DNA from 3 places in the Propioniciclava soli genome. Region 1 is predicted to be linked to each of the others. Evidence: riboswitches for the same ligand, from Rfam matches in the RefSeq annotation. Region 1 holds a riboswitch; each other region holds the start of a gene.

Region 1 (9,813 bases):
TCGAAGAAGGAGGCGGAGTGGGCGGCACGGGTGAGGGAGCGGACGTTCATGCTGGTCTCCTTGGTGGTGGTGGTGGTGGTGGTGATGCGGCGGTCGTGGTGAATGCGTGTTGGGGGTGCGGCGTCGGGATGGTGCGGGCAGGGGTGGGCGTCAGGCGGCGCGGGAGGCGCGGCCGGTGGTGCCGGTGAGGTGATCGGTGAGCTTGCCCGCCACGTGGGCGGCGATGGCGGCCTGGGACTCCTCGGTTGATCCGCCGATGTGCGGGGTGAGGATGACGTTCGGCAGGCCCTGCAGGGCGGAGGCGAAGGCGTCCGAACGGCCCGACGGTTCGTCGGGGAAGACGTCGAGCGCGGCCCCGGCGAGCTGGCCGGACGCCAGCGCGTCCTGCAGCGCGGGCAGGTCGACGACCGGGCCGCGGCTGAGGTTGACGAGCAGCGCGCCGGGCCGCATCCGGCCGAGCTCGGCGGCGCCGAGGAGGCCGGCGTTGCCCGCCCGGCCGTCCACGTGGAGGCTGACGATGTCGGATGCCCCGAGCAGTTCGTCGAGCGTCCGGGTGGGCGTGGCGTGGCCGATCGGCTGGCGGTCGGCCAGGTCGTGGAACAGCACGCGGAGGCCGAGCGCCTCGGCGACGACCGACAGCTGGCTGCCGACGTTGCCGTAGCCGACGATGCCCAGGGTCCGGCCGCGCACCTCGCGGCTGCCCTCGGCGGTCTTGTGCCAGCGGCCCGCGTGGACCGCCCGGTCGTGGACGGTGAGGCGGCGGCTGAGGGCCAGCAGGTTCGCCACCGCGAGCTCGACCACGCTGCGCGTGCTGGCGTGGGGGGCGTTGAAGACGGCGATGCCGAGTTCGTCGGCGACGGCCAGGTCGATCTGGTTGGTGCCGACACAGAAGGCGCCGACCGCCTCCAGATGTTCGGCGCGCTGCAGGACGCGGCGGGTCAGGCGGGTGCCGGAGCGGATGCCGAGCACCCGGACGCCGGACAGCGCCCGCGTCAGGGCGACGTCGTTGAGCGCCTCGGCGCGGTGGTGGACGGTCAGGCCGGCGTCGCGGAGCGGGGGGATGGCGTCGGTGTGGACGTTGTCCAGCAGAAGTGCCTGGCCGGCGGTCCCGGGTCGGGGGGCCGTGTGGGTCATGTCAGTTCCTTCGCGGTGTCGGGCGACCCGTTCGGGGCCGTGAAACCACCGTGTCGGCCGCGTCTGTGGCCCTGCTGTGTGCCGGGGCGGGGGCGCGCTGTGACCCTGCGGGTGGTCGCGGGGCCACGCACGCTAGGGTGGGGAATGAAGACAGGGGAGCGCCCGCAGGGGCGCTGAGAGTGCGGAGCGCCGCAGACCCTCGCACCTGATCCGGTTCGCACCGGCGGAGGGAGTCGAGCTCTTCGGCCCACGGCGGGCCGACCCCTCCTACGAACGGGAGGACCATCGCATGACCGATCGCCAGCACCCCGGACGCCCCACCTCGCCCGGCTGGGGCCGCCGGACCGCGATGCTTCTGGTGCCGGGCCTGCTCGCGCTGGCGGCCTGTACCGGCCCGGCGGCCACCCCGACGCCGGCGGCGTCCGACACGGCCCCGACGCCCACCACGTCGCCGACGCCCACCGCGTCCGAGTCGACCACCCTGACCGTCGTGACGCACGACTCCTTCGCGTTGAGCCAGGAGCTGCTGGACGAGTTCGCGGCGCAGACCGGCTACACCGTCACCTACGTCGCGCCCGGGGACGCCGGCAGCCTGACCAACCAGCTGGTGCTGACGAAGGACTCCCCGCTCGGTGATGTGGTGTTCGGCATCGACAACACGTTCGCCGGGCGGGCGCTGGACGAGGACGTCGTCGTGCCCTACGTCGCCGAGGCCCTGCCGGAGCAGGAGGCGGCGACGTTCGCCGCGGACGACACCCATCGGTTGACGCCGATCGACTTCGGGGACGTGTGCATCAATGCCGATCTCGACTGGTTCGCCGAGCGCGGTCTGGGGGTGCCGACGACGCTGGAGGATCTGGCCGACCCCGCCTACCGGGATCTGTTGGTGGTGTCCAGCCCCGCCACCAGCTCGCCGGGCCTGGCGTTCCTCATCGCCACCGTCGAGTCCCAGGGTGAGGACGGCTACCTCGACTACTGGCAGCGGCTCCGCGACAACGGCCTGCTCGTCGCCCAGGACTGGACGGAGGCCTATACGGTGCAGTTCTCCGGCTCCTCGGGGCGGGGGCCGCGGCCGCTCGTGCTGAGCTACGCCACGTCGCCGTCGTTCGAGGTGGTGGACGGCGCCACGCACACCGGGGCGCTGCTCGGCACGTGCTTCCGGCAGGTGGAGTACGCCGGCGTGATCGCGGGGGCGCAGAACGAGATCGGCGCGCAGAAGTTCATCGAGTTCCTGCTGAGCGAAGCGGTGCAGGCCGACATCCCTGAGCAGATGTACATGTACCCCGTGCAGCGCTCGGTGGAGCTGCCGGCGGAGTGGGTCGAGTTCGCACCGCTCGCCCAGCGGCCCTACACGATGACGCCCGAGGCTATCACCGAGGGGCGCGACACGTGGATCCGTGACTGGACGACGACGGTCATCGGCTGAGGTGAGGCTGCGCGTCGGGCCGGCGCTGGGCTGGGGAGCTGCCGCCGGCGTCCCGCTGGCCTTCCTGGGGGTGTTCTTCGCGTGGCCGGTCGCCGCGCTGGTGGGGCGGGGGCTGTTCCCCGACGGCGCCCTCACGCTGGATGGGTTTGCCGCGGTGCTGGCGTCCCCGCGCACCGGCCGGGTGGTCACGACCACCCTGGCGCAGGCGGTGGCCGGGACGCTGGCGTCCCTCGCGCTCGGCCTGCCGGCCGCGTGGGTGCTGTACCGGACGCGGTTCCCCGGCCGCGGCATCGCCCGGGCCGTCGTCACCATCCCGTTCGTGCTGCCCAGCGTGGTGGTCGGCGTCGCGTTCAAGTCGCTGGTGATCAGCACCGGCCCGCTCGGGTTCCTCGGCCTCGACGGCAGCTTCGCGATCGTCGTCGCCGCCCTGGCCTTCTTCAACATCGCCGTCGTCGTGCGCACCGTGGGGGGGATGTGGGCGGGGCTGGACGGCCGTCCGGCCGAGGTGGCGGCCGTGCTCGGCGCGACGCCGCGACGGGTGTTCGCGACCGTCACCCTGCCGGCCCTCGCGCCCGCGATCGCGTCCAGCGCCGCGTTGGTGTTCCTGTTCTGCGCGTCGGCCTACGGGGTGGTCATGGTGCTGGGTGGCCCGGCGTACGGCACGATCGAGACCGAGATCTGGTTCCTCACCAACCAACTGCTCGACCTGACGGCGGCGGCCGCGCTCTCGGTGATCCAGCTGGTGGTGGTGACGATCAGCCTGGTGATCTCGGAGCGGCTGCAGAGCCGGTTGACCCAGGCGCAGCGGCTGCGCACCGGGGAGTCCGGCATCCCGCGCTGGCGGTGGCGCCGTGACGGCTGGGCGACGCTCGTCACCGGTCTCGTCGTGGTGCTCGTCGCGCTGCCGCTGGGCAACCTCGTGGTGCGCTCGCTGCGGACGGCGTCCGGGTGGGGCCCCGACCACTACGTCGCGCTGGTCGCTGGGCCGTCGGGGCCGCTCTCGATCCCGGTGGGTGATGCCATCGGCAATTCGCTGCGGACGGCTGTGCTGGCGACGGTGTTGGCGCTGGTGCTGGGCGTCCTGGTCAGCCTGGTGGTGTCGCGCCGGCCGCGCTCGCGGGTCGGACGCCGCGCGCTCGGCGTCCTCGACCAGGTGTTCATGCTGCCGCTCGGGGTCTCGGCGGTGACGGTGGGGTTCGGCTTCCTCATCACGCTCAACCGGCCGCCGCTGGACCTGCGGAGCTCGATGGTGCTGGTGCCGATCGCGCAGGCCATCGTCGCCCTGCCGCTGGTGCTGCGCGTGCTGCTGCCCGTGCTGCGGGCCATCGACCCGCGCCTGCGCGAGGCGGCGGCCGTGCTCGGTGCGGGCCCCGGCCGGGTGCTGGCCAGCGTCGACCTGGCGATGGCGTCCCGGGGGCTCGGGTTGGCGACGGGGTTCGCGTTCGCCACCTCGTTGGGGGAGTTCGGCGCCACGTCCTTCCTCGCGCGGCCGGACGCGCCGACGCTGCCGGTGGTGGTGTTCCGGCTGATGGGGCGTCCGGGGTGGGAGAACCAGGGCACGGGCATGGCGGCCGCGGTGCTGCTGGCCGTGATGACGGCCACGGTCATGGCGTTGGCTGAGAGGATGAGACCCATGGAGGCGACCACATGGTGACCGGGCTGACCGTGCGCGACGCCGTGGTGCGCTACACCACGACCGAGGGGGACACGCGGCGTCCGCCCAACCGCCGGCCGATCCTGAGCTGGGTGCCGCCGCCCCGGCCGAAGCCGGGTGCCACGCGCACCATCACGGCGGTGGACGGGGTGTCGCTCGACGTCGGACCCGGGGAGATCGTCGCGCTGCTGGGTGCCTCGGGCTCGGGCAAGTCGTCGCTGCTGCGGGCGATCGCGGGGCTGGAGCCGCTGGCGTCCGGATCCGTCGCGTGGGACGGGGCGGATCTCGCGCGCGTGGCCGTGCACAAGCGCAACTTCGGGCTGATGTTCCAGGAACCCGCGCTGTTCCCGAATCTCGACGTGGGCGCCAATGTGGCGTACGGGCTCCACGCGTTGCCGCGGGCGCGGCGGTCGTCGGTGGCCGCGGAGTTCCTCGAGCTGGTGGGGCTGCCGGGCTTCGCGCGGCGCCGCGTGACCGAGCTGTCAGGCGGGCAGGCGCAACGCGTGGCGCTGGCGCGCTCGCTGGCGCCGCGGCCGCGGTTGATGTTGCTGGACGAGCCGCTCTCGGCGCTCGACCGAGCGCTGCGGGAGCGGCTGGTGGAGGTGCTCGGCGAGGTGCTGCGCGCCACCGGGACGCCCGCGGTTCACGTGACGCACGACCAGGACGAGGCGTTCGCCTTGGCCGACCGGGTGGCCGTGCTCGCCGACGGGGCGCTGCTCCAGGTGGGCACACCCGCGGAGCTCTGGCGCCAGCCGGCCTCGGCCGCCGTCGCGCGGTTCCTGGGGTACGGCACGTTCCTCACCGACGCAGACGCTGCGACGCTCGGGGTGGGGCGGCCCGCCGCGTCCGGTCTGATGGGCCTGGGGCCGGCGAGCCTGGTGCTGGACGCCGGCGGCGTCCGCCTGCCGGTGCGCGCGGAGAACGTCCGCCGGGGATACGTGTCGATCAAGGTCGAGCTGCCCAGCGGCCAGGTCGCCGAGGTGCGTGCCCCGGAGGCGACGGGGCTGGACGCGGTGGGCGTCCGCCTCGATCCGGACGCCGTGGCGGTCGTCCGGGACGCGGACCCCACCGCCCGCTGAGGCGTGTGATCTGGCATTTGGACCCGAGGAAATGGCGCCATGGCGCCATTCCCTCGGGTCCAAATCGGCGTCGCGGGTGCCCGGCCGCGGTTCACCGGCAGGGCACCCCGCGCCGGTCGCCCCCGCCGTATGCTGAACCGGATGGCCATCGCGCGTCGGTGAGGCCTTCCCCACCACTGGGCCGGCGCTCCATCCCCCAGCGCAGGGGGGTGCCCGACGAGGCCGGGCGCGGGTGCCGGGGCCAGCACTCCAGGAAGAGGGAACACCGTGGACTTCGCCAGCACCGTGACGGGCTTCGCCGAGCCGACGATCGAGTACCGGCCCGACCAGCGGTGGTGGCTCGCCGAAGGCCTCCACACCGATGCGACGCTGCGCACCGAGATCGCCGCGATGCACCGCCTCGGCTTCGGCGGCATCGAGTTCCTGGCCATGGACGAGGAGGGGGTCGACCACGCCCGCTACGGCTGGGGCGCCGAGGAGTGGGTGCACGACTCGCAGGTGGTGGTGGACGAGGCCACCCGGCGGGGGATGGCGGTCAGCTTCACCTCGGGCACGAACTGGGCGAACGCGAACCTGCCGACCATCACGCCCGAGAGCCCCGCGGCGGCCAAGGAACTCAACGTGACGGTGGAGGAGGTCGCGGGTGGGGCCACGCGCACCGGCGCCCTGCGGCGCGTCGATCTGGCCGCGTTCTCGCCGTCGGTGCTGGGGCACCGGGGAGCGGTGTCGGAGCAGACATTCGTCGCTGTGGTGGCCGCGCGGGTGCTCGGCACGACCGAGCTGGGCAACGTGCTGGACGTCGACTCGGTCGTGGATCTCACGGCCGACGTGGTGGACGAGACGCTCGACTGGACGGCCCCCGAGGGCGACTGGCGGTTGTACGCCCACTGGATGCACGGCACCGGACAGACGGCGTCGCCGTCGGCGAGCGTCAACTACACCGTGAACTACCTCGACCGCGACGGCGTCGACGCCGTCACCGACTACTGGGAGCACGAGGTGCTGACGCCGCAGCTGCGCGCGCAGATCGCCGCCAACCCGCGCGCCCAGATGTACATGGATTCGATGGAGCTCACGGCCTACGGCGAGGGCGGAATGTTCTGGGGCCGGACGGTGGCCGAGGAGTTCCGGGCCCGCCGCGGCTACGACATCACCCCGTGGTTGCCGTTCCTGACCCGGCGGGTGGCGATGATGGCCTCCCAGACCATCTACCGCAACGAACCGGACGCGGCGCACGCCGGGGCGGTCGAGAAGGTGCGCTTCGACTACGTCGCCACCCTGACCGACCTCTACATCGAGAACATGCTGCGCCCGTTCGCGGCGTTCCTGCACCACCACGGCATGACGTTGCGCGCCGAGATCAGCTACGGGCTGCCGTTCGAGCTGACGCGTCCGGGGCCGGAGGTCGACGGCATCGAGACCGAGTCGCTGGAGTTCGGCGCGCAGATCGACGCCTACCGGCTGATGGCCGGCCCGGCGCACCTGTTCGGCAAGCAGTACAGCTCCGAGACGGGCGCCACGACACGCAACTACATGCTCGACCACCGGTTCTACGACCAGATCATTGCCACCCAGCTCGCCGCCGGCATCACCCGGACGGTCCTGCACGGCTGGGCCAGCCCCGCCGGTGCAAGGGAAACCACCCGGTGGCCGGGCCACGAGGGCATGTGGCCGGAGTTCTCCGAGCGGTTCGACACCCGCCAGCCCGGCGCCGAATTCTATCCGTGGTGGACGACGGCGCTGGCCCGGTGCCAGTTCCTGCTGCGGCAGGGGCGTCCGCGCATCGACGTGGGCATCCTGCGCACCGACCACTTCACCGACAACGTCTCGGGCATGCGGTTCGTCGACGACGACGGCACCCGGGTGGCCGACGAGGTCGCCTACGGCATGTGGTGGATGCGCAACCGGCAGAACCACTGGTGGGCCGACCTCGGCATGCAGGACGCCGGCTGGACCTACGAGTTCTTCGACGGCTCCCTGCTGCTGCGCGACGACGTGCGCTTCGCCGACGGGGTCGTCCAGCCGGACGGGCCGGGCTACCAGGCGCTGATCGTGTACCAGGACGCCCTCGATGCGGACGTCGCCCGGCGACTGCTGGGCTGGGCGCGTGCGGGGCTGCAGGTGTTGCTGGTGGACGGCAGCCGCGAGCTCGTGGAACTGCAGACCCGGCGCTACCGGACGCACGGGGCCGCCGCCGCGCGGACCCACGGCCTCGACGGGCGCGACGACGAGCTCACCGCGACGATCGCGGAGTTGGTGGCACTGCCGAGCGTGGCGCGGGTCGGCGACCCGGCCGACACGGTGGCGGCGCTGCGCCGGCTGGGGGTGACCGGCCGGGCGGAGTTCGTCGAGGACAACCGCAGCGTGCTGACTCACCTGCGCGAGGACGGCGACCTGCTCCACCTGTACGCCTACCACTTCCTCTACGACACTGGCGAGCCCGTCGACGTGGACGTCACCCTGCCGGGCTCGGGCCTGGTGCACCGGCTGGACGCGTGGAGCGGCACGACGCGTCCGCACGCCGGGGTGCGGGTTGAGCGCGCGGACGCCGCGGGTGACCGAACGGTCGTCACCCTCCGGCTCCACCCGGGGGAGACGGCGCTGCTCACGCTGGACCGGTCCGCGGACGCCGCCGCGTCCGAGCCGGCGGAGCTCGAGTGGGTCGCCGACCTGCCCACGTGGGACGTCACGGTCAAGAGCTGGGACGCGGGGCCCGACGAGACCATCACCGAGGATCGCGGCCTGGGCTACGTGAGCGAGGAGGTCCGGCCCACGACCACCGTGACGGTGATCGAGGTCGGGCCGACCACGCTTCGGCCCTGGCACGCGCTGCCCGGCGTGGGCGGGGAGGTGTCCGGGGTCGCGGAGTACACCGCCACGGTGCGCGTCGACGACGCCCAGCCCGGGCAGACGTTCGTGCTCGACCTGGGCTCGACCTGCGGTGGGCTCGGTTGGGTACGCATCAACGGCGGCACACCGGTGGGCGTCGACACGTCGCGCCCGGTCGTCCGCACCACGGAGCTGCGCGCGGGGGAGAACACCGTCACCGTGCGCGTGGCCAGCTCGCTCAACAACCGGCTTCTGGCGCGTGGGTACTACGACACCCTGCGCGACGTCCTGGGCAACTCCGAGGGCTGGGCGGAGCCGCGCATGCAGCAGACGCACGTCCGCGACCATGGCCTCCTCGGCCCGGTGCGGCTGTTCCGGGAACGTACCTGAGCGGACGCCGCCGGCTCAGGCTCGCCGTTGGGTCAGCCCGCGGGGCACGGGCCAGAGGCGGACGCGCGTCCCGGGCTGGGCGGCGCCGGCGATGGCGACGGCCCCGACCAACACCGTGACAGGCCCGAACAGGGCGAGCCACACCAGGGCGTCGGGCCAGGGCCACTGGCCCAGGAGTGTGGCCAGGAGCCACCCGGCCAGGTTGGCGAGGACGAGGAACGGCAGCGCGACCAGTGCGCGCGCCCAGAAGCCGGTGGGCCACACCGCGTGGGACCGTTCGGTGAGTTGGCCGGCCATGGGCTGCTCCTTTGCGATGCGTTGCGATCCGGGGCGTTGCGGGGCGGGGCGGCGTCACGGTGCCCCCGCGGGGGTGGGGCTCTCGAGGGCAGGGTAGCGGAGCTCCCGGGGGGCCAGGCGCTCCGAGCGCCACAGCTCTCGTGTCTGCCGCGAAACCTGACGGGCACGCCGGGCGTCGTATCAGGGTGAGACGCTGCTCGCTCCTGAGAGCGTCTCCACACGAAAGGGGCCTCTCATGTCCATCTCGATCCTTCGCCGGTTGGCCGTCGCCACCGCGTTCAGCCTCACGGCGGTGCTCGTGCCGCTCTCCGCGGCGACCGCCGACGCCGCCTCCTGCTCGGTCGTGTGGGGTTCGGTGCCGCGCAGTGCCGGCACCATGCAGCAGCAGAACCTCGTCGACGTCCGCTCGGGCCAGCACGCATGCTTCGACCGGATCGTCGTCGACCTGGCCGGGGGCACGCCGAGCGGCTACGCCGTCCGCTACGTCCCCGAGGTCCGTGCGCAGGGCACCGGCGATGTCATCGCGCTGCGGGGTGGCGCCCGGCTGGAGGTCACCGTCCTCGCCCCGGCGCACGACGACCGCGGGCGGGCCACGTACGTGCCGGCGAACCCCAACGAGCTCGTGGACGTCACCGGCCATGCCACGCTGCGCCAAGTGGCGTGGGGCGGTTCGTTCGAGGGGCAGTCCACCCTCGGCGTCGGCGTCCGCGCCCGGCTGCCGTACCGCGTGTTCGTCCTCGATGACGGTGCCACGAGCCGCCTGGTGATCGACGTCGCACATCAGTGGTGAGACGACGCCGCTCGCTTCCCACGCAGCGGCGCGCACGTCACTGGGCAGCGGTGCATCGGCCGAACTGCGCTGCGGTCGTCTCCACGGGAAAGCCGCTCCGACCGGGCTGTGTGCCTGGGTCGGAGCGGCTCTGTGGTGGTCGGGGTGACAGGATTTGAACCTGCGGCCTCTTCGTCCCGAACGAAGCGCGCTACCAAGCTGCGCCACACCCCGA
Region 2 (9,813 bases), 1.2 Mb from region 1:
CCTGGACGCCCGCGAGGTGCAGACGTGGTGGGTCCGCTTCATCGCCGTCGCCGTGGCGGGCGCTGCGTTCTTCGTTCCGGTCGCGGTGGCCACCGGTCTGAACGTCGTCGCCGGCATCGGCATCACGCTCACGGTGGCCGCGGCGTTCGCCTTCAACCAGCTGTTCGACCGCCTCGGACGCCGCCCGCGCCCCGGTGACCTGCCGCCGTCGGGCACGCCGGAGCCGACCACGCGGCGCACCAGCACCCCCGGGACAACCGCCGCGACAGCCCGGCCCCGCACGCAGAAGCGCAAGCGCCCCCGCCGCTGAGCCGGGCCCCGGCCGGCGCCCCGCCGGCACCGCGATCAGCCCACCACCGCGTCAGTTGACGACGGTCAGCCCCGCGTCGTCGGCACCCACGTCGAAGGTGATCGCGTCCCCCTCGTGCAGCTCGCCGGCCAGCAGTCGGCGGGCGAGGGCGTCCTCGACCGAGGTCTGGATCAGCCGCTTGAGCGGACGCGCGCCGTACACCGGGTCGAACCCCGTCGCGGCCAGCCAGGCCTTGGCGGCGTCGGTCAGCTCCAGCGTGATGCGCCGATCGGCCAGCCGCGCGGCCACCCGGGCGAGCTGAATCTCGACGATGTGCGTCAGGTCGTCCTGGGACAGCGGGTCGAACATCACGATGTCGTCCAGCCGGTTGAGGAATTCCGGCTTGAACGCCTGCCGCACCACGCCCATCACGGCGTCGCGCTTCGTGGACGCCTGCAGGGCCGGATCGGCGAGGTACTGCGAGCCCAGGTTGCTCGTCATGATGAGGATGACGTTGCGGAAGTCCACCGTGCGGCCTTGGCCGTCGGTGAGGCGTCCGTCGTCGAACACCTGCAGCAGGATGTTGAACACGTCGGGGTGCGCCTTCTCCACCTCGTCGAGCAGGACGACCGAGTACGGACGCCGCCGCACCGCCTCGGTGAGCTGGCCGCCCTCCTCGTACCCGACGTAACCCGGGGGGGCACCAACGAGCCGCGACACGGAGTGCTTCTCGCCGTACTCGCTCATGTCGATGCGCACCATGGCGCGCTCGTCGTCGAACAGGAACGCCGCCAGCGACTTCGCCAGTTCGGTCTTGCCAACGCCGGTGGGCCCCAGGAACAGGAACGAACCGGTCGGCCGGTTCGGGTCGCTGATGCCCGCCCGGCTGCGGCGCACGGCGTCCGACACCGCGGCCACCGCCTCGCGCTGGCCGATGAGGCGGCGTCCGAGCTGGTCCTCCATCGTGAGGAGCTTCTCGCTCTCGCCCTGCAGCATCTTGCCGACCGGGATGCCCGTCCAGCTGCTGACCACCTCGGCGATGTCGGCAGCCGACACCTCCTCGGCCACCATCGGGACGCGGCTGGCCTCCTCCTCGGCGGCCGAATCGAGCTCGGACTCCAGCTGGGGGATGCGGCCGTAGAGAATTTCGGACGCGTGCGTCAGGTCGCCCTCGCGCTGCGACCGCTCGGCCTCGGCGCGCAGGGCGTCGACCTCCGCCTTGATCTCGCCGACCCGGTTGAGGCCCTGCTTCTCGGCCTCCCACCGCGCCTCGAGTCCGCGGAGCTCCTCCTGGGCGTCGGCCAGCTCGGCGCCGAGCCGGTCGCGGCGCTCGGTGCTGGCGGCATCCTCCTCCTTCTCGAGGGCGAACTGCTCCATGGTCATGCGGTCGATCTGGCGGCGGAGCTGGTCGATCTCCTCCGGGCTGGAGTCGATCTCCATGCGCAGCCGCGACGCCGACTCGTCGATCAGGTCGATGGCCTTGTCAGGCAGCTGGCGGCTGGTGATGTAGCGGCTCGAGAGCTGCGCGGCGGCCACGAGCGCGCTGTCGGTGATGCGCACCTTGTGGTGCGCTTCGTAGCGCTCACGCAGCCCGCGCAGGATGGCGATCGTGTCCTCCACGCTCGGCTCGCCGACGAACACCTGCTGGAAGCGGCGCTCCAGCGCCGGATCCTTCTCGATGCGCTCGCGGTACTCGTCCAGCGTGGTGGCGCCGATCATGCGCAGCTCGCCGCGGGCGAGCATCGGCTTGAGCATGTTGCCGGCGTCCATGGCGCCCTCGCCGGACGCCCCCGCGCCGACAACCGTGTGCAGCTCGTCGATGAACGTGACGACCTGGCCCTGCGATTCGGTGATTTCGCTGAGGACGGCCTTGAGCCGCTCCTCGAATTCACCGCGGTACTTGGCGCCGGCCACCATGGACGCCAGGTCGAGGCTGACGACGCGGCGTCCCTTCAACGAATCGGGCACGTCACCCTCGATGACGCGCTGGGCGAGGCCCTCGACGACGGCGGTTTTGCCGACCCCGGGCTCGCCGATGAGAACCGGGTTGTTCTTCGTGCGGCGGCTCAGCACCTGCACGACGCGCCGGATTTCCGTGTCGCGACCGATCACCGGGTCGAGCTTGCCCTCGCGGGCGCGCTCGGTGAGATCGACGGAGTACTTCTCCAGCGCCGACTCGCCCCCCTCGGCCTCGGCGCTGGTGACGCGCTTGCCACCACGCGCGGCGTTGAATGCCTCGGTGAGCTTGTCGGGGGTCGTCACCTTGGTGAGGATCGGCTGCGCGTCGGACGCCACGGCCGTCAGCGCGATGAGCAGGTGCTCGGTGGCGACGAAGTCGTCACCCAGCTGCTCGGCACGGGTCTCGGCGTCGGCGAGAACACGGGCGAAGCTGCCGGACAGCTGCGGCTGGCTCACCGAGGAGCCCGTCGAGCTGGGCAGCTTCTTGATCGCGGTCTGGGCCGCCGTGTCGATGGCGGCGGGGTCGGCGCCGACCGCGCTCAGCAGGGTGCCGACCGTGTTGTCGGGCACCATCAGCAGCGCGTGCAGCAGGTGGCTCGGCTCGGCCTGCGGGTTGCCCGCAGTGAGCGCGTTGCGGAGTGCGGCCGAGACGGCGTCCCGACTCTTGGTGGTGAGCTTGGCAGTGTCCATGGGTGCGTTCCTCCCCGGAGGTCTTGAAGAAGTTGAGTCCATCAGACTCAACCATCCTAAGGGGTCCCCTATTCCGTTGGCTCCTGCCGGGGAGGCGTCAGTCGCCGTCCGCCCAGAATCCCGGGCCGACGATCAGGGTGAGGTCGCCCGTGAGGGTCACTTCCCAATCGGTAGCAGTCGCGCCCCACGCGACCTGGGCGTCCATCTCTGCGGCAGCCTGCCCTGGGGGATGGTCGTCGACGGCTTCCGACCCGACCGCTACGACGTGATCGGCGCGCTCGTGTGCCTCGTCGGCGTGACGGTCATCATGTACGCCCCGCGCCCGGCCTGACCGCGTCCCACGCCGCCAGCGACCGCCGGACGACGTCGGCCGGATCGGCCGCCCCGGTGATCGCGCGCACCATGGCGACCCCGGCGACGCCCGTGCCCGCCAGATCGGCCACGTCCTCGACGCCCACGCTGCCGATAGCGACGATCGGCAGACGGGACGCCTCGACCAGCGGCCGGTAGCCCTCGACGCCGAGCGGCTCGCGTCCGGAGTCCTTCGTGGGCGTGGGCCGGAACGGTCCCGCGCCGAGGTAGTCGACCACGCCGACGAGCGATTGGGCCTGGAGGACCAGATCGAGGGTGCCCGTGGTGAACCCGATCACGGCATCGTCGCCGAGCAGCGCGCGGGCCGCCGGCGGCGGCAGGTCGTCGGCGCCGAGGTGGACGCCGTGCACGCGGCGTCCGGCCCGTCGCGCCGCGTAGGCGACGTCGGCCCGGTCGTCGACCAGCACGCGGGTGGTGGGGTTGGCCGCACCGACGGCGTCCGCCACCGCGCCGAGCAGCGCGAGCAGCTCGCGGGTGGAGGCCTCCTTGGCACGCACCTGGACGATGCCGGCGCCCGCGGCGGCGGCTGCGGCGGCCACCTCGACGGTGTGACGGTCGGACCCGGCGGTGACCAGGTACACGCGCAGATCGATGCCCATCACTGCTCCTCGCATCGCACGGCAGCGACGTCGGCCGCGGTCAGGGTATCGAGCGTATCGATCAGCGCGGCCCTGAAGCTGCCCGGCCCGGACGCCTGCGCCGCGGCCCGCTCCCCCGCCGCACCCAGCCACGCAGACGCCGCCAGCGCCGCCTCGAACGGGGGCGCGACGGCACAGCACGCGGCGACGAGGCCGCCCAGCAGACAGCCGGTGCCGGTGACGCGGGTGAGCAGCGGGTGCCCCGCCCGGACGCCCACCACCCGGTCGCCGTCGGTGACGAGGTCGACGTCGCCGGAGACGGCCACCACGCACCCGTGCGTCTGGGCCAGGGAGCGCGCCGCGCCCAGGGCGTCCTGCACCCCGTGGACGGCATCGGCACCCCGCCCGCCGGCTCCGCTCCCCGCCAGGGCCACGACCTCCGACGCGTTGCCCCGCACGACCGCCGGCGCACGCGTGACGAGCTCGCGGGCCAGCCGCGCCCGGACGGGGGCGACCCCGACGGCGGTGGGATCCAGCACCCACGGCCGTCCGGCGGCGCGGGCGACGTCGACGGTGGGCGGGATGCCGGCCATGGCGTCCGTGCTGAGCGTGCCGAGGTTGATCAGCAGGGCGTCGGCGAGGGCGTCCATGGTGGGCGCCTCGGCCCGCGTCTCGGTCATCATCGGACGCGCGCCGGCGGCGAGGAGGCCGTCGGCCACGATCCCCATCGAGACGGTGGCCATCAGGCAGTGCACGAGCGGGGGGTGGGCGCGGACGGCGTCCACGACGGGCGCGAGGTCAGTGGGCATCCAGGGTGTTCCTCTCGATGTCGGTGGGCGTCATGGCCGGACCGGCGGCGGCGCAGCCCGCGACCATCAGCCCGCCCAGCGCCAGCAGGGCCATCACCGGCAGGTCCGGGCCGAAGCGGTCGACGAGCGGCGGCAGGTAGAAGGGGTACAGCGCGGGCCCCACGATCGACAGCGAGTAGGCGGTGCCGTACGCCGTCGCCCGCACCCGGGTCGGGAAGATCTCGTTGAGGTAGGCGCCGATCGGCCCGTACAGCGTGACGGTCGAGACCTGCAGGGCGGCGACGCCGACGAGGGCGACGCCCAGGGCGCCGGGGCCCGCGGCGTCCGGCCGGCCGAGGACGCCCCACCAGAGCGCTGGCGCCGCCGCGGCCGCGAGGGTGCCGACGACGACGAAGAACCGGCGGCGTCCGGTAAGGGTGGAGAGGTGGCCGGTGCGGGCCATGACGAGCGCCTGGGCCACCGACGCCACCCCGAGCACGAGCGACACCTCCAGCGGGGTGATCCCGAGCCCGGGCAGGCGTTGCGCGACGACGATCACGACCATGTTGGTACAGAACCACAGGCCCGTCATCAGCCCGAAGACGCGCCAGAACGGTCCGGCCCAGCGCCCCGCCAGCACGTCGGCGAGCCCGACCGCCTCGCCGGGCGTCCGACGGCGCCGGACGAACACGGGCGCGTCCGCGACGCGCCGGGCATAGAAGACGAGCATGACGAGCGAGGCCAGCCCCCCGGCCACGAACGACACCCGCCAGCCCCAGGCGGCGTAGGCGTCCGGGCCGAGCAGGGCCAACAGGGCGACGGTGACGAAGGCGATCGTGGCCTGCGCCCACGGGGCCATCGCCATGATGCGACCCGAGACGAGCCCGCGGCGCCGCGGGGTGGACCACTCCATGGCGAGCGGGATCGCGGACGTGTACTCCCCGGCCAGGAACGCTCCCCCGACGAAGCGCAGGGCGATGAGGAGGCCGATGGTGGCCGCGCCGAGCATGTGCCAGTCCGGAACAGCGGCGATGCCGAGCGTGCAGGCGGCCGTCCCGGCGAGGGCGATCTTGGTGGTGCGGGTCCGGCCGATGCGGTCGGCGACCTGACCGAAGACCATGGCGCCCACGGGGCGTCCGATGAGGGTGGCCATGATCACGAGGGCCGCGGTGGTCGCCGTCGCGTGCGGCCCGGCCAGCGCCGGCAGCGCGGGGGCCAGCGCGGTCACGGGCAGGAAGATGTTCACCTGATCGACGTAGTTGCCCCACACACCGCCGCGGACGGCCGAGCGCCCGTCCGGGGACAGCTCGGGAACGAGCCCGCCCCGACGCCGCACCGACGGCAGGGTCACCGGCGCACCTCGGCGACGTCGAGGTAGACCGAGCCGCCCCGCTCACGGAACTCGCGGGACTTGGCCGCCATACCCTCCTGCGCCCCGTCGGCGTAGCGGGCGCGGATGTCGGCGCTGATCCGCATTGAGCAGAACTTCGGCCCGCACATGGAGCAGAAGTGCGCCGTCTTGGCGGGCTCCGCCGGCAGGGTCTCGTCGTGGAAGGCGATGGCGGTCTCGGGATCCAGCGAGAGGGCGAACTGGTCGTGCCAGCGGAACTCGAAGCGGGCCTTGCTCAGGGCGTCGTCGCGCACCTGCGCGCCGGGGTGGCGCTTGGCGACGTCGGCTGCGTGGGCGGCGATCTTGTACGTGATCACGCCGGTCTTGACGTCGTCGCGGTTGGGCAGGCCCAGGTGCTCCTTGGGCGTGACGTAGCAGAGCATCGCGGTGCCGTGCATCGCGATCACCGCGGCGCCGATGGCCGAGGTGATGTGGTCGTAGCCGGGCGCGATGTCGGTGACGAGCGGGCCCAGCGTGTAGAAGGGGGCGCCGTGACACCACTCCTGCTCGAGCTCGACGTTCTCGGGCACCAGGTCCAGCGGGATGTGCCCGGGACCCTCGACCATCACCTGCACGTCGTGGGTCCAGGCACGCTCGGTGAGCTCGGCCAGCGTCCTCAGCTCGGCGAACTGGGCCTCGTCGTTGGCGTCCGCGATGGAGCCGGGCCGCAGCCCGTCGCCGAGGCTGAACGCGATGTCGTAGGCGGCGAAGATCGCGCACAGCTCGTCGAAGTGCTCGTACAGGAAGGACTCGCGGTGGTGGGCCAGCATCCAGCCGGCCATGATCGAGCCGCCGCGGCTGACGATGCCGGTGACCCGCTCGGCGGTCAGCGGCACGTAGCGCAGCAGGACGCCGGCGTGCACGGTCATGTAGTCCACGCCCTGCTCGGCCTGCTCGATGACGGTGTCGCGGTACACCTCCCAGGTGAGGTCCTCGGCCTTGCCGTCCACCTTCTCCAGCGCCTGATAGAGCGGCACGGTGCCGATGGGGACCGGCGCGTTGCGGATGATCCACTCCCGCGTGGTGTGGATGTCGTCGCCGGTGGACAGGTCCATCACCGTGTCGGCTCCCCAGCGGGTGGCCCACGTGAGCTTCTCGACCTCCTCGGCGATCGAGCTGGTGACCGCCGAGTTGCCGATGTTGGCGTTCACCTTGGTGAGGAAGGCCCGCCCGATGATCATGGGCTCTGACTCAGGGTGGTTGATGTTGGCCGGGATGATCGCCCTGCCGGCAGCGACCTCCTCGACAACCTTCTCGACCGCGACGCCCTCGCGCAGGGCGACGTAGCGCATCTCCGGGGTCACGACGCCGGTGCGCGCGTAGTGCATCTGGGTGACGCGGCGGCCCTCCTTCGCGCGCACGGGCGCGTGGGCGCGTCCCCGCCATTGCTCGGACGCCGCACCGCGGCGGACGGCGGTGCGCCCGTCGTCCGCCAGGTCGCGCGGACGCACCTCGTGGCGTTCGGTGTCGCCGCGGTCGTCGATCCACGCCTGGCGGGACGGGGGCAGGCCCTGCGTCGGGTCCACCTCGGGGCCGCACGTGCGGTAGACGAGCACGTCGGGATTGGGCCGCCCGTCGGGTGAGTCGGCGAGGCTGATCGCGGTCACCGGGACCGTGACGTCGCCGTCGGTGAGCGTGCTGGGGCGGTGCTGCGGATGCGTCTCCATGGACATCTCTCTTCCTACGCCGGCATGATCCGGACAGGTTCGACGGTCCAGGCAGCGTCAGCCTGATCTCAGCCCGTGCTCGGGCGCCCGTGGGATGTCCTCATCTAAGCACATCTGCATAGGGTGGGCGAATGAGCAGTCCGACCGCGCGCCCTGTCTGCCTCTCCATCGCCGGCTCCGACCCCAGCGGGGGTGCCGGCATCCAGGCCGACCTCAAGACGTTCTCGGCCCTCGGCGTGTACGGGGCCGCCGCGCTCGCCGGCCTGACCGTGCAGAACACCCAGGGGGTCCGGGACGCGCGCGGGGTCGACCCGGCGTTCGTGGTCGCGCAGGTGGCGGCGGTCGTGGACGACCTGCCCGTCGCCGCCACGAAGATCGGCATGCTGAGCGACGCGACGACGGCGTCGGCCGTGGCGGGGTTGATCCGCGAGCGGCGGGACGCGTTCGGTGTGATCGTCCTCGACCCGGTCATGGTCGCGACGTCGGGCGACCGGCTGCTCGCCGAGGACGCGGTGGAGGCCATCCGGGCTGACTTGCTGCCCCTGGCCGATCTGGTGACGCCCAACCTGCCCGAGGCGGGGGTGCTGCTGGGGGTCGCGGAGGCCGAGGATGTGGACGGGCTGCGGGAGCAGGCGCTTGCCCTCATCCGCGCCGGGACGCGAGCCGTGCTCGCCAAGGGCGGCCACCTGCGCGGCGACGCCCTGCTCGACGTGTTCGCGGACGCCGCGGGCGTGGCCGACCTGACCGGTGAGCGGATCGCCACCCGCAACACCCACGGCACCGGCTGCACGCTGTCGTCGGCGATCGCGGCGTGCGCGGCCCGGCGCGGCGACACCCGGGAGACGGGAGTCAGCCGGGCGGCGATCGAGGACGCGCGGCGCTATCTGGCGGACGCCATCGCCGCGGGCGCCGGGTGGCGGCTGAGTCGGACGCCCGAGTCGGGGCACGGCCCGGTGGACCACTTGGTCACGTTGGGCTGAGGGCTCCGGGGGTGCCCGCCTCAGCGGGAGCGGCGGCGTCCGCTGGAACGGCCAGCCGACGCCGAGAACGCCGCCGCGCCCCCGGTGGACCCCGCACGGGCGGCAGCCGGTGCCCGACCGGCTCCGGTGCCCGCGCCGGCGCCGCGTGGCCGGCGTCCGGGCTCCTGGGGCGACTGACCGCGCGAGGCGGACTGCTGGCGTCCACCCGGACGACCCGAGCCGCGGCCCCGGCCGCCCCGCCCGGACGCACCGCGCGCCGAGGCGTCGGTCGGTGCCGTGGGGGTGCGCTCGGCGACCTCGGCCGCGGAGTACACCAGCCGCGTCCCGGGGGCCAGGCCCTGCAGCTCCTCGGTCGTGGCGGGCATGACGCGCGGGGTGATCTTCGCGGCACGCATGAGGCCCTGGACGTCGCGGCGCTGGTCCGGGGTGGCGATCGTCACCACGGTGCCGGCGGAGCCGGCGCGCGCCGTGCGGCCCGAGCGGTGCAGGTAGGCCTTGTACTCGGTCGGCGGATCGGCGTGCACCACCAGCGCCACGTCGTCCACGTGGATGCCGCGAGCGGCGATGTCGGTGGCGACGAGCGTCTCGACCCGGCCGGAGCCGAAGGCGTCCAGGTTGCGCGTGCGGGCGTTCTGGCTGAGGTTGCCGTGCAGGTCGACGGCCGGAATGCCGCGCCCGTTCAGCTGCTTGGCGAGCTTCTTCGCGCCGTGCTTGGTGCGGGTGAACACGATCGTGCGGCCGGGCGCGGCCGCCAGGTCGGCGATCACGTCGCTGCGCTCGGCCGGCGTCACGGTGAGCACGTGGTGCTCCATGGTGGCGACCGGGGACTGCGGGGAATCCGCCTCGTGGACGACCGGGTCATGCAGGAACTGCTTTACCAGCACGTTCACGGCGTTGTCGAGCGTCGCCGAGAACAACAGCCGCTGGCCGCGCGCCGGGGTGGCGGCGAGGATGCGCTTGACCGCGGGCAGGAAGCCCATGTCGCTCATGTGGTCCGCCTCGTCGATGACGGTGACCTCGACGTCGCGCAGCGAGAGGTGGCCCTGCTCGCTGAGGTCGAGGAGGCGGCCCGGCGTGGCGACGAGCACGTCGACGCCGGC
Region 3 (9,813 bases), 760 kb from region 1:
CCCTCGGCCCAGGCGTTGACGGTCTTCACCACGAGCTCGGCCTGGGCCACCGGCAACGACCCCTTGATCAGGATCGAACCGCAGTGGTCGGGAGTGAACGTCAGGTGGCGGGCCCGGGTGGCCTGGGCGAGCTCCCGTTCCAGGCGGGCAGCCTCGTGTGCCTCGGCGACCTCCGGAGCGAGCAATTCGACCAACCGATGGGTGAGCCGACGGAGCTCGGTGGAGGTGTGCGTGGCGGCGAACCCGACCATCATGTGCTGGGCCTCCTCGACGACCGCTTCCGGCAGGTCGGCGGGCAGCTGGTCGAGCACCGCGGTGATGGCGTCGCTCTGGACGGGCATCACGTCGCCTGCGCGTGCGGCATCACGGACGATGGCGAACCGATCGAGGCGCTGCCCGTGGCCGATCAGCCGGTGGGCCTCGGCGCGCGTGTGTTGGGTCGCGTCGGTCAACCAGGTCGAGGCCGACGTGCCGTGGGCGCGCCACGCCACGTCGTCGTGGTCGATCGCCGCAGCCAGCCCCGCCTGCCACGCGTGCAGCCGTCCGGTGACCCGCACCGCCTCGGCGAGCAGCGCCAACCGGTCGGCGTCGGAAGGCAGGCGGAGTCGGTCGTCGGTCAACGCATCGAGGGCGCGACCGATCAACGCCACCAGGGCGGCGTCATCGAGGTGCTCCAAGCCTTCCGTCATGACCACCACGCTACGATCCGCCTCTGACATTTTTTGCTCGGACAGCCCTTCGGGAAGCACTGTCGGGTAACGAATAGATCACAGATACTATTGCAGACCCCCGCGGGGAGGTGTGAGCCTATCCTCGGGTGATGGACACCACACTCGCCCGTACGCTGCTCCTCGACGTGTTCGACCGGTTCGCCGAGGGCATCTCCGAGTCCGTCACCGATCTCGACGAGGACGCCCTGCGCTGGCGTCCGGCGCCCGATGCCAACCCGATCGGCTGGATCGCCTGGCACGTGCTCCGCGTGCAGGACGACCACCTGGCCGAGCTGGGCGGCGTTCAGCAGGCCTGGTTCGCGCAGGGCTGGCAGGAGCGGTTCGCCCTGCCCTACGACGAGGACGCCCACGGCTACGGCCAGTCCGCGGACGAGGTGTCCGCGTGGCGCGGCACGGCCGATCACCTGGCGGGCTACGCCGCCGACGTGCACGCGCTGACCCGGCGCGTCCTGGTGAAGCTGAGCGACTACGAGCGGGTCGTCGATGAGAGCTACGACCCGCCGGTGACGGCAGCGTCGCGCCTCGTGAGCGTCGTCAACGAGGTCAACCAGCACCTGGGCCAGATCGCCTACCTCCGCGGGATGCTGCCGAACGGCCCGGCGTGACGGCGGGCGGGGGCGGCGCTGCGCCACGATTCCGACTCCGCAACTCACCCCAGGAGGATGAAGGCGGCAACCACGAGCACCAGGCCGCAGAGCAGGCAGAGCCCGGCGACCACCGTCACGACGGCGACGATGCCGGTGGCGGCGCGGTTCCGGCGTGCCAATCCTCGATGAACTGAGGGTGGGACGCCGGCCGCCAGCGGGCCGGCCGGTGGGCCGTCCGAGGCGGGGTTGCCCGAGGCAGGGTTGCCCGACGCCTCGTTGTGGCCGCGCGGCTTCAGCCCTGCGCGGTCGTCTGCGCTCACCGACGCCGATCCTCGCGGAGCTCGCGCAGGAGCCAGGGCAGTTCGGTCTGCACCGCGTCGACGCCGAGGTCGAGCAGGTGGGACCACGCGGCCGTGGGGCTCTCCATCACCGCCTTCTCGTCGTCGAAGCCGCCGAACAACGGGATGCCGGTGGTGAGGGTCTCGGAGTTGATCCAGATGAGGAGGTCGTTGCGGTGAATCGAGTCGAGGACGTCCGGGTCGAACCACGGGTGGTCGGCGTCGTGGGTGATGAGCTCCACCCCGACCAGGTTGACCGCCTCGTCGCCCAGGGGCAGCGCGGCGAGCTCCTCGGGGGTCGAGCAGATCGCCAGCACGGGGTACGCCGTGCGGTGCTGGCGCAGGGCACCGAGCGCGGCGGTCTCCCAACTCGGCACCTTGAGCAGCAACTGGTCGGCCATCTTCAGCCCGTCGAGCACGCGCAACAAGGTGGGCCAGCGCCACCACGACCGGTCGAGGGCGAACATCACCGGCTTGCCCCGGAACTCGCCGAGCAACGAGGCCAGGCGCTCGACCTGGGCTCGGTGCCCGGGGCGGTTCTTCCAGCGGTAGCTCAGCTGCGCGATCTCGGCCGCGGTCAGCGACTGGATGTTGCGCTCCTCGCCCAGCAGTTCATCCTCGAACCCGTCGTGGAAGGCGTAGAAGATGTGGTCGGCCGACGCCGACACGTCGATCTTCACCAGGTCTGCCCCGGACTGCAGCGCGCACCGCACGGCCGCCGTCGTGTTGGACGGGAACGGCCCCACCGCCACGCCGGCGTGCGACACCACGAGCGGTCGCGACGACGCAGCGAGGCTGTTCAACAGCCCGTTCAGCTGCGTGTGTACGGCATCTCCGAACACGTGACCTCCTTGTCAGCGCGGCTTGGTCGGGTGGGGGAGCCCTGCCGGACCAGCATAGTCGGCGCCCTTCCGGCTCCCGGGAGCAGGGCGGTGCCCTACGTTTCAGGGGCACCCGTCAGGCAGCGCACAGGTCGGTCACAGCCACCGGGTCGACCCTCGGGAGCATGACTTCGACCCTGCCACCCGGCACCGTAGCCGGGCCGGCCGGCGCGTCCGCCCCTGCGCCGATGCCCGCATTCCCGGCGGCCGCGCTCCCGGCACCCGCGCAGCCGACAACCGCGCCCTCGAGGGTCCGGGAGCAGCTCGCTGCCCGCTACGCCGCCCAGCATCGCCGTCGGACGTGGGCCGCCGACACCCTGCAGGTGCTCGCCTGGATGGTGGTGGTGCTGCCCATCGGCCTGCGGCTCCACGACGGCGGCTGGAGCGCCCTGACCGCCTCGGCCGCCGGCCTGATGCGCGGCGTCGGCATCCTCACCGGCCTGGTGGCGACCTCCGCGATGGTCCTCATGCTGTGGCTCGCGGCGCGGGTGCCGTTCATCGACCGCACCCTCGGCCACGACCGCGCCCTGGCCCTCCACAAGGCGCTCGGCCAGTGGACCTTCGGCGGTCTGGTGCTGCACGGCGTCTACCTCGTCACCGGGTACGCGATGGCCGACCAGCTGAGCTGGTCCGCCGAGTTCGCCACCCTGTGGGGGGTGGGCGACTTCGTCCTCGCCGTGGTCGCGACGGGCCTCCTCGCCGTGGTGGCGGTCACGTCCGTCGCCGCCGCCCGCCGCCGGCTGGGCCACGAGGTGTGGCAGGGGATCCACCTGGTCACCTACGCCGCCATCCTCCTCGCGTTGCCCCATCAGTTCTCGTTGGGCGGGCTGTTCGCCGAGGGGCCGGCGCACTGGTTCTGGCTGGCGCTGTGGGGGGCGACCTTCTTCGTGCTGCTGACCCACCGCGTCCTCGTACCGCTCTTCGCGTCCGCCGAGCACCGCCTGCGCGTGTCGGCCGTGACGTGGGAGACCCCCGACACCGTGGCCATCGAGATGACCGGACGCCGCATCGCTCAGCTGGGCATCCGGCCGGGGCACTTCGCTCACTTCCGCTTCCTGCAGGGCGGGCTGTGGTGGCACCAGCACCCCTTCTCGCTGTCGGCCGCGCCGCACAAGGACACCATCCGCATCACCGTCCGCATGCTCGGTGAGGGCACCCGTCGTCTCGCCAGCACCCTGCGCCCGGGCACGCCCGTGCTCATCGAGGGGCCGTACGGCGTGTTCACCGACGCCGCCCGCACGGCCCCCGACGTGGTGCTCGTGGGGTTCGGGATCGGCGTCGCCCCGATCCGCGCCCTGCTGGAGGGCACCGACGTCGTGCCGGGCCACGCCACGGTCATCGTCCGGGCCTCCAGCGAGGTCGAGGTGGCCCACCGGGCCGAGCTGGAGGCGTGGTGCCGGGCCCGCGGCGTCCGCCTGCACGTGCTGACCGGTCACCGCGGCGTCCTGGCCGACGGCTCGGCGTCCTGGCTGCCCGCCTCCCACCTGCACTGGCGCCTGACCGACCTCACCGGGCCGCTGACCGAGGCCGACGTGTACGTCTGCGGGCCCGCGGGCGCGACCGAGCTGGTGGCCGACGAGGCGCTCGCCGCGGGCCTGCCCCCCGAGCGGCTGCATCGGGAGGAGTTCGCCTGGTGAGGGTGGGCCGGACGCCGTGACCGAGCGCGCGCGAGGGCTCACAGCGCGAGCACCGCGACGATCGTGAGCGTGGCGCCGGCGGCCAGCGCTGCGTCGCGCCACCCCCAGCGCACGGGACGCCACACGGTGCGCGGGGAGCGCCCCAGGCCGCGGGCCTCCAGCGCCTCCGCCAACTGCTGCCCACGCCGCAGCGCCACGACCAGCAGGCTGAAGGCGGCCCGCCGGAACGCGTCGAGGGTGAGCCTGTCCCGGCCGGCGCCCCGCGCCCGGACGCGGTGCGCGGCCCGCAGCGTCCACCACTCCTCGGGCAGCATCTCCATCAGCCGGTAGCCCGCCATCAGCGCGTACGCGTGGCGCGCGGGCACGCGCGCCTGCTGGTGGGCGGCGTTGAGAAAGGCGATGGCGTCGGTGGTCAGGGCGAACAGCGCGGCCAGGGCGCCGATCGCCAGGGAGCGTGCCCCCAGCGCGAGCCCCCACGCCAGGCCGTCGTCGGTGATCGTCAGCGGCCCCCACTGTGCCACCGGGACGCCGCCGCTGCGGCTGAGCACGTTGACCAGGAACGCCGACAGCGCGAACCACGCCACGGGCACCTGGAACAGCAGCAGCCGGCGCAGGGGGACCCGGCCGAGCGTCAGCGCCGCCGCGGTGGCCAGCGCCCAGAGACCCAGCACGGGCACGACGTCGAGGGTGAACAGCAACGCGATGCTGACGACGAACACGAGCGTGAACGTGGTGACCGGGGAGCAGCGGGCCAGGAAGGAGTCCGGCACGCGCGGCCGCGCCTGCCGCGAGCGTCCGGCAGGCTGGGCGCTGAGCCGCACCTCGGCGTCCGCGAGCCGCTTCACCAGGCCCCTGTCGTGGGTCGCGACGAGCAGGGCCACCCCGTCGGCGCGCAGGCCGGCGAGGACGCCCTCGACCGCGGTGACACCGGCGTCGTCGAGCCCGAACGTCGGCTCGTCGAGCAGCAGCACGGGTGGGCTCTGGGCCGCGGCGGCCACCAGCGAGAGCCGGCGTTGCTGGCCCAGGGAGAGCTGGTGAGGGCTCAGTTCCTCCAGCCCGGCGAGCCCCACCCGCTCCAGCAAAATAGCGGCGCGGCGGGCATCGGCGTTCCAGCTGATCTCCTCGCGCACGGTGTGGGCGACGAACTGGTTCTCGGGGCGCTGGAACACCATGCCCACGCGGGGGGCACCCAACGCGGCGCGGTGCGCGGGCAGCAGGCCGGCGATCGCCAGGAGCAGCGTCGACTTGCCCGAGCCGTTGGGCCCGGTGAGCGCCGTGAGCGTGCCCGGCCGCAGCGCGATGTCGACGCCGGGCAGCACGACCGGCCCGTCCGGCGCGCGGCGCACATCGGTGAGGTGCCAGCGGAATGGCGCGGCCGCCGTGGGAGCGGGGCGCGGCGCCGGGCCGGGTGCCCCCACGGGCCGTGCCGGCGCGGCGCAGCCTCGCCCGAGCGCGACCGTGTGGCTGGCACGGACGCCGGCGCGCGCCAGTTCCGCCCGGCGGTGCTCGACGATGACCGCCGCGGGGGCCCTGCCGCTCCGCGAGGCACCCTCCGCGACGCCCAGCTCCGTGCCCCGCGCCGTGCCCAGCTCCGTGCGCAGCAGCGCGGCGACGTCGGCGGCGGCGTCCGGGTCGAGCATCGAGAGGGGCTCGTCGAGCAGCACGACCTCGGGCCCGCCCACCAGGGTCGCCGCCAGCGCGACGCGCTGGGCCTCCCCGCCGGAGAGTTGCCCGGTCTGGCGTCCGAGCAGGTGGGTGATGCCGCAGCGCTCGGCGATGGCGGCCACACGCGGGCCGATCTCGGCGCGGGGCACGCCGGCGTTCTCCAGGGGTAGGGCCAGCTCGTCGCGGACGTTGGCCAGGCACAGCGACGAGGCCGGGTCCTGCGCCAGGAACCCCAGCCAGGCCGCCGCTGCCAGGGCGGCTGATCGGTGACGTCCGCGCCGTGGTGCAGCACCCGGCCGTCGAGGTCGCCGGCCCGCGTGTGGGGGATCAACCCGGCCAGCACCGCCAGCACGGTCGACTTGCCCGACCCCGACGGACCGGTCAGCGCCACCACGTCCCCCGCGGCGAGCGCCAGGTCGAGGCCCCGGACGACCGGCTCGTCGGTGTGGGTGACGGTGATGCCCTCGGCCCGCAGCGGCTCGGCTGCGTCCCCCGTCATTCCTGGCCGGCCGGCGCCAGTGCCCCGCGAGCGCGCTCCGCCCGCTCCGCGCGGCCGGCCGGCAGGTCCCGCAGCACGCCGCTGCGCAGCAGGGCTCGGGCCACCGCCCAAGCCAAGAGCCCGCACAGCACCACGCCCGAGGTCAGGTGCAGGCCCAGGCGCAGCGCGAACAGGTCTTGGCCCCACCAGCCGAAGCGAATCGTCGCGTAGACGAAGCTGAGGGCCGCGCCGGTCAGTCCCGAGGCCAGGAACACGCCGAGCCCGTAGCGGCGGTACCCGGTGAGCAGGAACGCCACCTCGGCGCCCAGCCCCTGGATGAACGCGCTCAGCAACAGGATGGGCCCGACGGGGCTGCCGAGGAACACCACCTCGACGACGGACGCCGCCACCTCCGCCAGGATGCCGGTGCCCGGGCGCCGCGTGATGAAGACGGCCAGGGGAGCCACGACGATCCAGCCCCCGATGAGCACGTTCTGGGCGAGATCGCCGAAGGGGCCCATCAGCACCCCGAGGGCGCGCCAGCCCAGCACCAGCGCGTAGTAGAGAAAGCCGAACACGACGCCGAGCACGACGACCGAGACGATCTCGGCCAGCGTCAGGGGGTGGGTGCCGGGGGTGCGTGGCGATGTGGTCACGATCAGACCCCCTGGGTCGGTGAATTGATGGACAGCGACAGGTGGGTGACCACGTGCTGGACGCCGGCCCCCGTGCGCAGCCACGCGGTCGCCACCAGCGCCAGGATGGCGCCGACGTCGCCGGCCAGGCGGGTCACGAAGTGATCCGACGAGTGGAACAACCCGGACGCCCTGGCCGTGGCGATGGCGTCCATGATCGGGGTCATGTGGGCCCCGCCCCCCTGCCCGTCGAGCAGGGGGTAGAGCGACCATTCGGCCCAGGCGCGGACGCCCGCGTCCGGCACCGCGACCGCCTCGCCGTCGACCCAGGGCCCGTGCCGCAGCGTGCAGGTCACCTCGCCCGGGCAGCCCCGGGAGAGGAGGACCTGCGCCGCCAGGTGGGCACCGTCGGCGCGGTGGGCCGCAGCGGCCACCAAGTCGGCGCAATACCTGACCACAGCGGCATCGGGGCCGCCGACGAAGGTGCTGACGGGCGAGGTGGTGAGCTCGAGCTCCGGCGGCCGCGGGGTGGCGGCGAGAGCGGTGGTGATGATGTCGACGTACCGGTCGGTCATGGGGTGGAGGGCGATCCGGGCCCCGATGCCGTAGGTGGCCGCCGAGGGTGCGGACGGTGTGGGTGCTGCCATGCCTGCCTTTCCGCCCCTGAGGGTGGTGGCCGGCAACGACGGGTGCGGCGCGACGCCCCACCCAGCCCGACTCCCTCCGCTGGTATGAACCAGTTCAGGTTCCACGGGTCAGTCAGGATGACTTTCTCAGCGCGTCGCGCTCCCCGGGGGCTTGCTGGCATCAGGCTAACCGATGGGCCCCCCTCCTGCGGCCGGCGTGGGGAATCCGGTGGTCCGGGTGGCCCAGCGAGTGTCCTCCCTGGGGGGACTGGTGAATTGATAGTGAAGGTGTCTAGCGTGGGAACTGTCTACGAACGGCCACTCCGGTCCCCCGAACAACAGGAGATGCCATGCCCCGCAGTCGCGTGAACCGTTCCCGCAGTGCCGTCTTCACCGTCGTGGGGCCCTGCCGGGTCCAGGGGCTGCGGGTGCCGTCCTGGTTGGCGTGGGTGACCCGACTGTCGTTGCTCACCCTCGCCGCGATCCCGGTGCACCAGCTGTTCTACGCGATCCTCGGGCCCCACTACGTCACGCCCTTCGGTGTCATGGGCATCAGCGAGGCGACGTTCGCCGCGTGGTGCGTGGCGATGGTCATCCTGCCCGGCTACCTGTGGATCACCTTCGCCGGCTGGCTGCAGCAGCGCAGCCAGTGGCGCGCCTTCCTCACCCAGGCCCGCACCCTGGGCGCTGACGTCATCCGGGTCGAGTGCGTCGAGGACGTCTCGGGCACCGCATCCACGGTCAACGCCCGCTCGGTGACTGCCCAGGGTGACACCGCGGACGCCCACCGCGTCGTGGTGTGGGACTCCGCCCGTGACGTCCGACCCGACACCTGGGTGGCGCTCAGCGAGAGCCGCCGCGTCCTGGCCACGGCCACCTCCGCCGAGCGCGACGCCGATCTGAGCTGAAGCGCTGGGGTTTCCGCGACCTCGCCCCCGCGCCGGTGCCCGCCGTCGCCCTGCGCTGAACGGACGCACGCCCGGGTTCGCACCCGTCCGACAGGCCGCCCACAGGACCGCCACAGGTGCGGCGCCGAGGCTGATGCCTGTCCGACGAAAGGAATCAGGATGAGCAGCAGGGCCAGGGCCGCCGCAGCGTTGGCGTCCCTCGGAATCCTCGGGCTTGGCTGGGGCACGGCGACCGCCCAGGGGCAGGTCGCACTGGCACTCAACCCGCCCACGACCGACACCACGACGCCCTCCGACACCGCGTCTTCCGACACAACGGCCTCCGACACCGCGTCTTCCGGCACCGCGTCTTCCGGCTCTGCGGCGACGAGTGGCTCGGGGGCGTCCTCGTCCAGCGGCGGCACGACCTCTTCCAGCAGCACCGGCTCGTGGGCCGACGGCACCTACACCGGCTCGACGGCGCGGCACCGCTACGGGTCGGTCACGGTGACCGTGACCGTGGCGAACGGCACGATCACCGGGGTGTCGGAGTCCGTCGTGAGCGATGGCGACCGCAAGTCCAACCAAATCAACGCCCGGGCCGTCCCGGCCATGCGCAGCGCGGTGCTGAAGGCCCAGGGCGACGACGTGGCGACCATCTCCGGAGCGACCTACACCACCGAGGCCTACCTCACCTCGCTGCAGTCCGCGCTCGACCAGGCGGCCGCGTGATGGGCGCCCCCTTCGTCTTCGCCGCCATGGGCACCGTGATCAGTCTGCACAGCGCCCGGCCCGTCCCCCGCGCCACCCAGGACGCCGTGCTCACCGCCTTCGCCACCCTGGAGGATCGCTTCAGCCTGTGGCGTCCCGACACCGAGGCCGCCCGGTTCGCCCGCGGCGAGCTGGCTCTGCCCGAGACCACCGAGGCGTTCCGGCAGGTGTACGACGAGGCGGTCACCTGGCGGCTGGCCACCGGCGGCGCGTTCACCCCGCACCGGCCCGACGGTGTCGTCGATCTCTCCGGCATCGTCAAGGCCATCGCCCTCCGCGACGCCGGCGCGGTGCTGCGGGCCGAGGGCCTCACCGACTGGTGCCTCAACGCCGGCGGTGACGTGGTGGCGTCCGGGCACCGGGCCTCCGGGGAGCCGTGGGTGGTCGGCATCGTCGACCCGCTCGACCGGTCCCAGCTGTTCACCGAGTTCCAGATGGGCCCCGAGCGGTGGGCCGTCGCGACGTCGGGCACCGCGGAGCGTGGCGAGCACGTGTGGCGGCTGGGCGCCGACGACACCTTCGTGCAGGTGACCGTGTGCGCCCGTGACATCGTGACGGCCGACGTGCTGGCCACCGC

Evidence for each region. Region 1 has a riboswitch for thiamine pyrophosphate ahead of PCC79_RS02015 (thiamine ABC transporter substrate-binding protein). Riboswitches for the same ligand answer to the same signal wherever they lie in the genome.
Region 2: linked by a shared signal. The riboswitch ahead of thiC (phosphomethylpyrimidine synthase ThiC) and the one ahead of PCC79_RS02015 (thiamine ABC transporter substrate-binding protein) in region 1 are both predicted to bind thiamine pyrophosphate.
Region 3: linked by a shared signal. The riboswitch ahead of PCC79_RS16065 (YkoF family thiamine/hydroxymethylpyrimidine-binding protein) and the one ahead of PCC79_RS02015 (thiamine ABC transporter substrate-binding protein) in region 1 are both predicted to bind thiamine pyrophosphate.

The regions. Positions count from the first base shown of each region.
Region 1 is NZ_CP115965.1:470,876-480,688, forward strand. It holds gene PCC79_RS02005 (hypothetical protein) at 1-102, shown strand, start outside; gene serA (phosphoglycerate dehydrogenase) at 151-1,134, opposite strand; TPP riboswitch at 1,277-1,383, shown strand; gene PCC79_RS02015 (thiamine ABC transporter substrate-binding protein) at 1,424-2,560, shown strand; gene PCC79_RS02020 (iron ABC transporter permease) at 2,562-4,214, shown strand; gene PCC79_RS02025 (ABC transporter ATP-binding protein) at 4,208-5,293, shown strand; gene PCC79_RS02030 (glycosyl hydrolase) at 5,561-8,512, shown strand; gene PCC79_RS02035 (hypothetical protein) at 8,528-8,809, opposite strand; gene PCC79_RS02040 (AMIN-like domain-containing (lipo)protein) at 9,045-9,599, shown strand; tRNA gene PCC79_RS02045 (tRNA-Pro) at 9,736-9,812, opposite strand.
Region 2 is NZ_CP115965.1:3,077,182-3,086,994, forward strand. It holds gene PCC79_RS13910 (hypothetical protein) at 1-310, shown strand, start outside; gene clpB (ATP-dependent chaperone ClpB) at 362-2,938, opposite strand; partial or broken gene PCC79_RS13920 (YnfA family protein) at 3,135-3,269, shown strand; gene PCC79_RS13925 (thiamine phosphate synthase) at 3,244-3,909, opposite strand; gene thiM (hydroxyethylthiazole kinase) at 3,909-4,697, opposite strand; gene PCC79_RS13935 (MFS transporter) at 4,687-6,027, opposite strand; gene thiC (phosphomethylpyrimidine synthase ThiC) at 6,024-7,733, opposite strand; TPP riboswitch at 7,728-7,834, opposite strand; gene thiD (bifunctional hydroxymethylpyrimidine kinase/phosphomethylpyrimidine kinase) at 7,865-8,713, shown strand; gene PCC79_RS13950 (DEAD/DEAH box helicase) at 8,734-9,813, opposite strand, start outside.
Region 3 is NZ_CP115965.1:3,542,743-3,552,555, reverse strand. It holds gene PCC79_RS16100 (HNH endonuclease signature motif containing protein) at 1-689, opposite strand, end outside; gene PCC79_RS16095 (mycothiol transferase) at 821-1,336, shown strand; gene PCC79_RS16090 (hypothetical protein) at 1,381-1,638, opposite strand; gene PCC79_RS16085 (glycerophosphodiester phosphodiesterase family protein) at 1,635-2,498, opposite strand; gene PCC79_RS16080 (ferredoxin reductase family protein) at 2,663-4,174, shown strand; gene PCC79_RS16075 (ATP-binding cassette domain-containing protein) at 4,213-5,988, opposite strand; partial or broken gene PCC79_RS17445 (ATP-binding cassette domain-containing protein) at 6,096-6,338, opposite strand; gene PCC79_RS16070 (ECF transporter S component) at 6,335-6,973, opposite strand; gene PCC79_RS16065 (YkoF family thiamine/hydroxymethylpyrimidine-binding protein) at 6,976-7,599, opposite strand; TPP riboswitch at 7,652-7,755, opposite strand; gene PCC79_RS16060 (hypothetical protein) at 7,929-8,486, shown strand; gene PCC79_RS16055 (FMN-binding protein) at 8,646-9,197, shown strand; gene PCC79_RS16050 (FAD:protein FMN transferase) at 9,197-9,813, shown strand, end outside.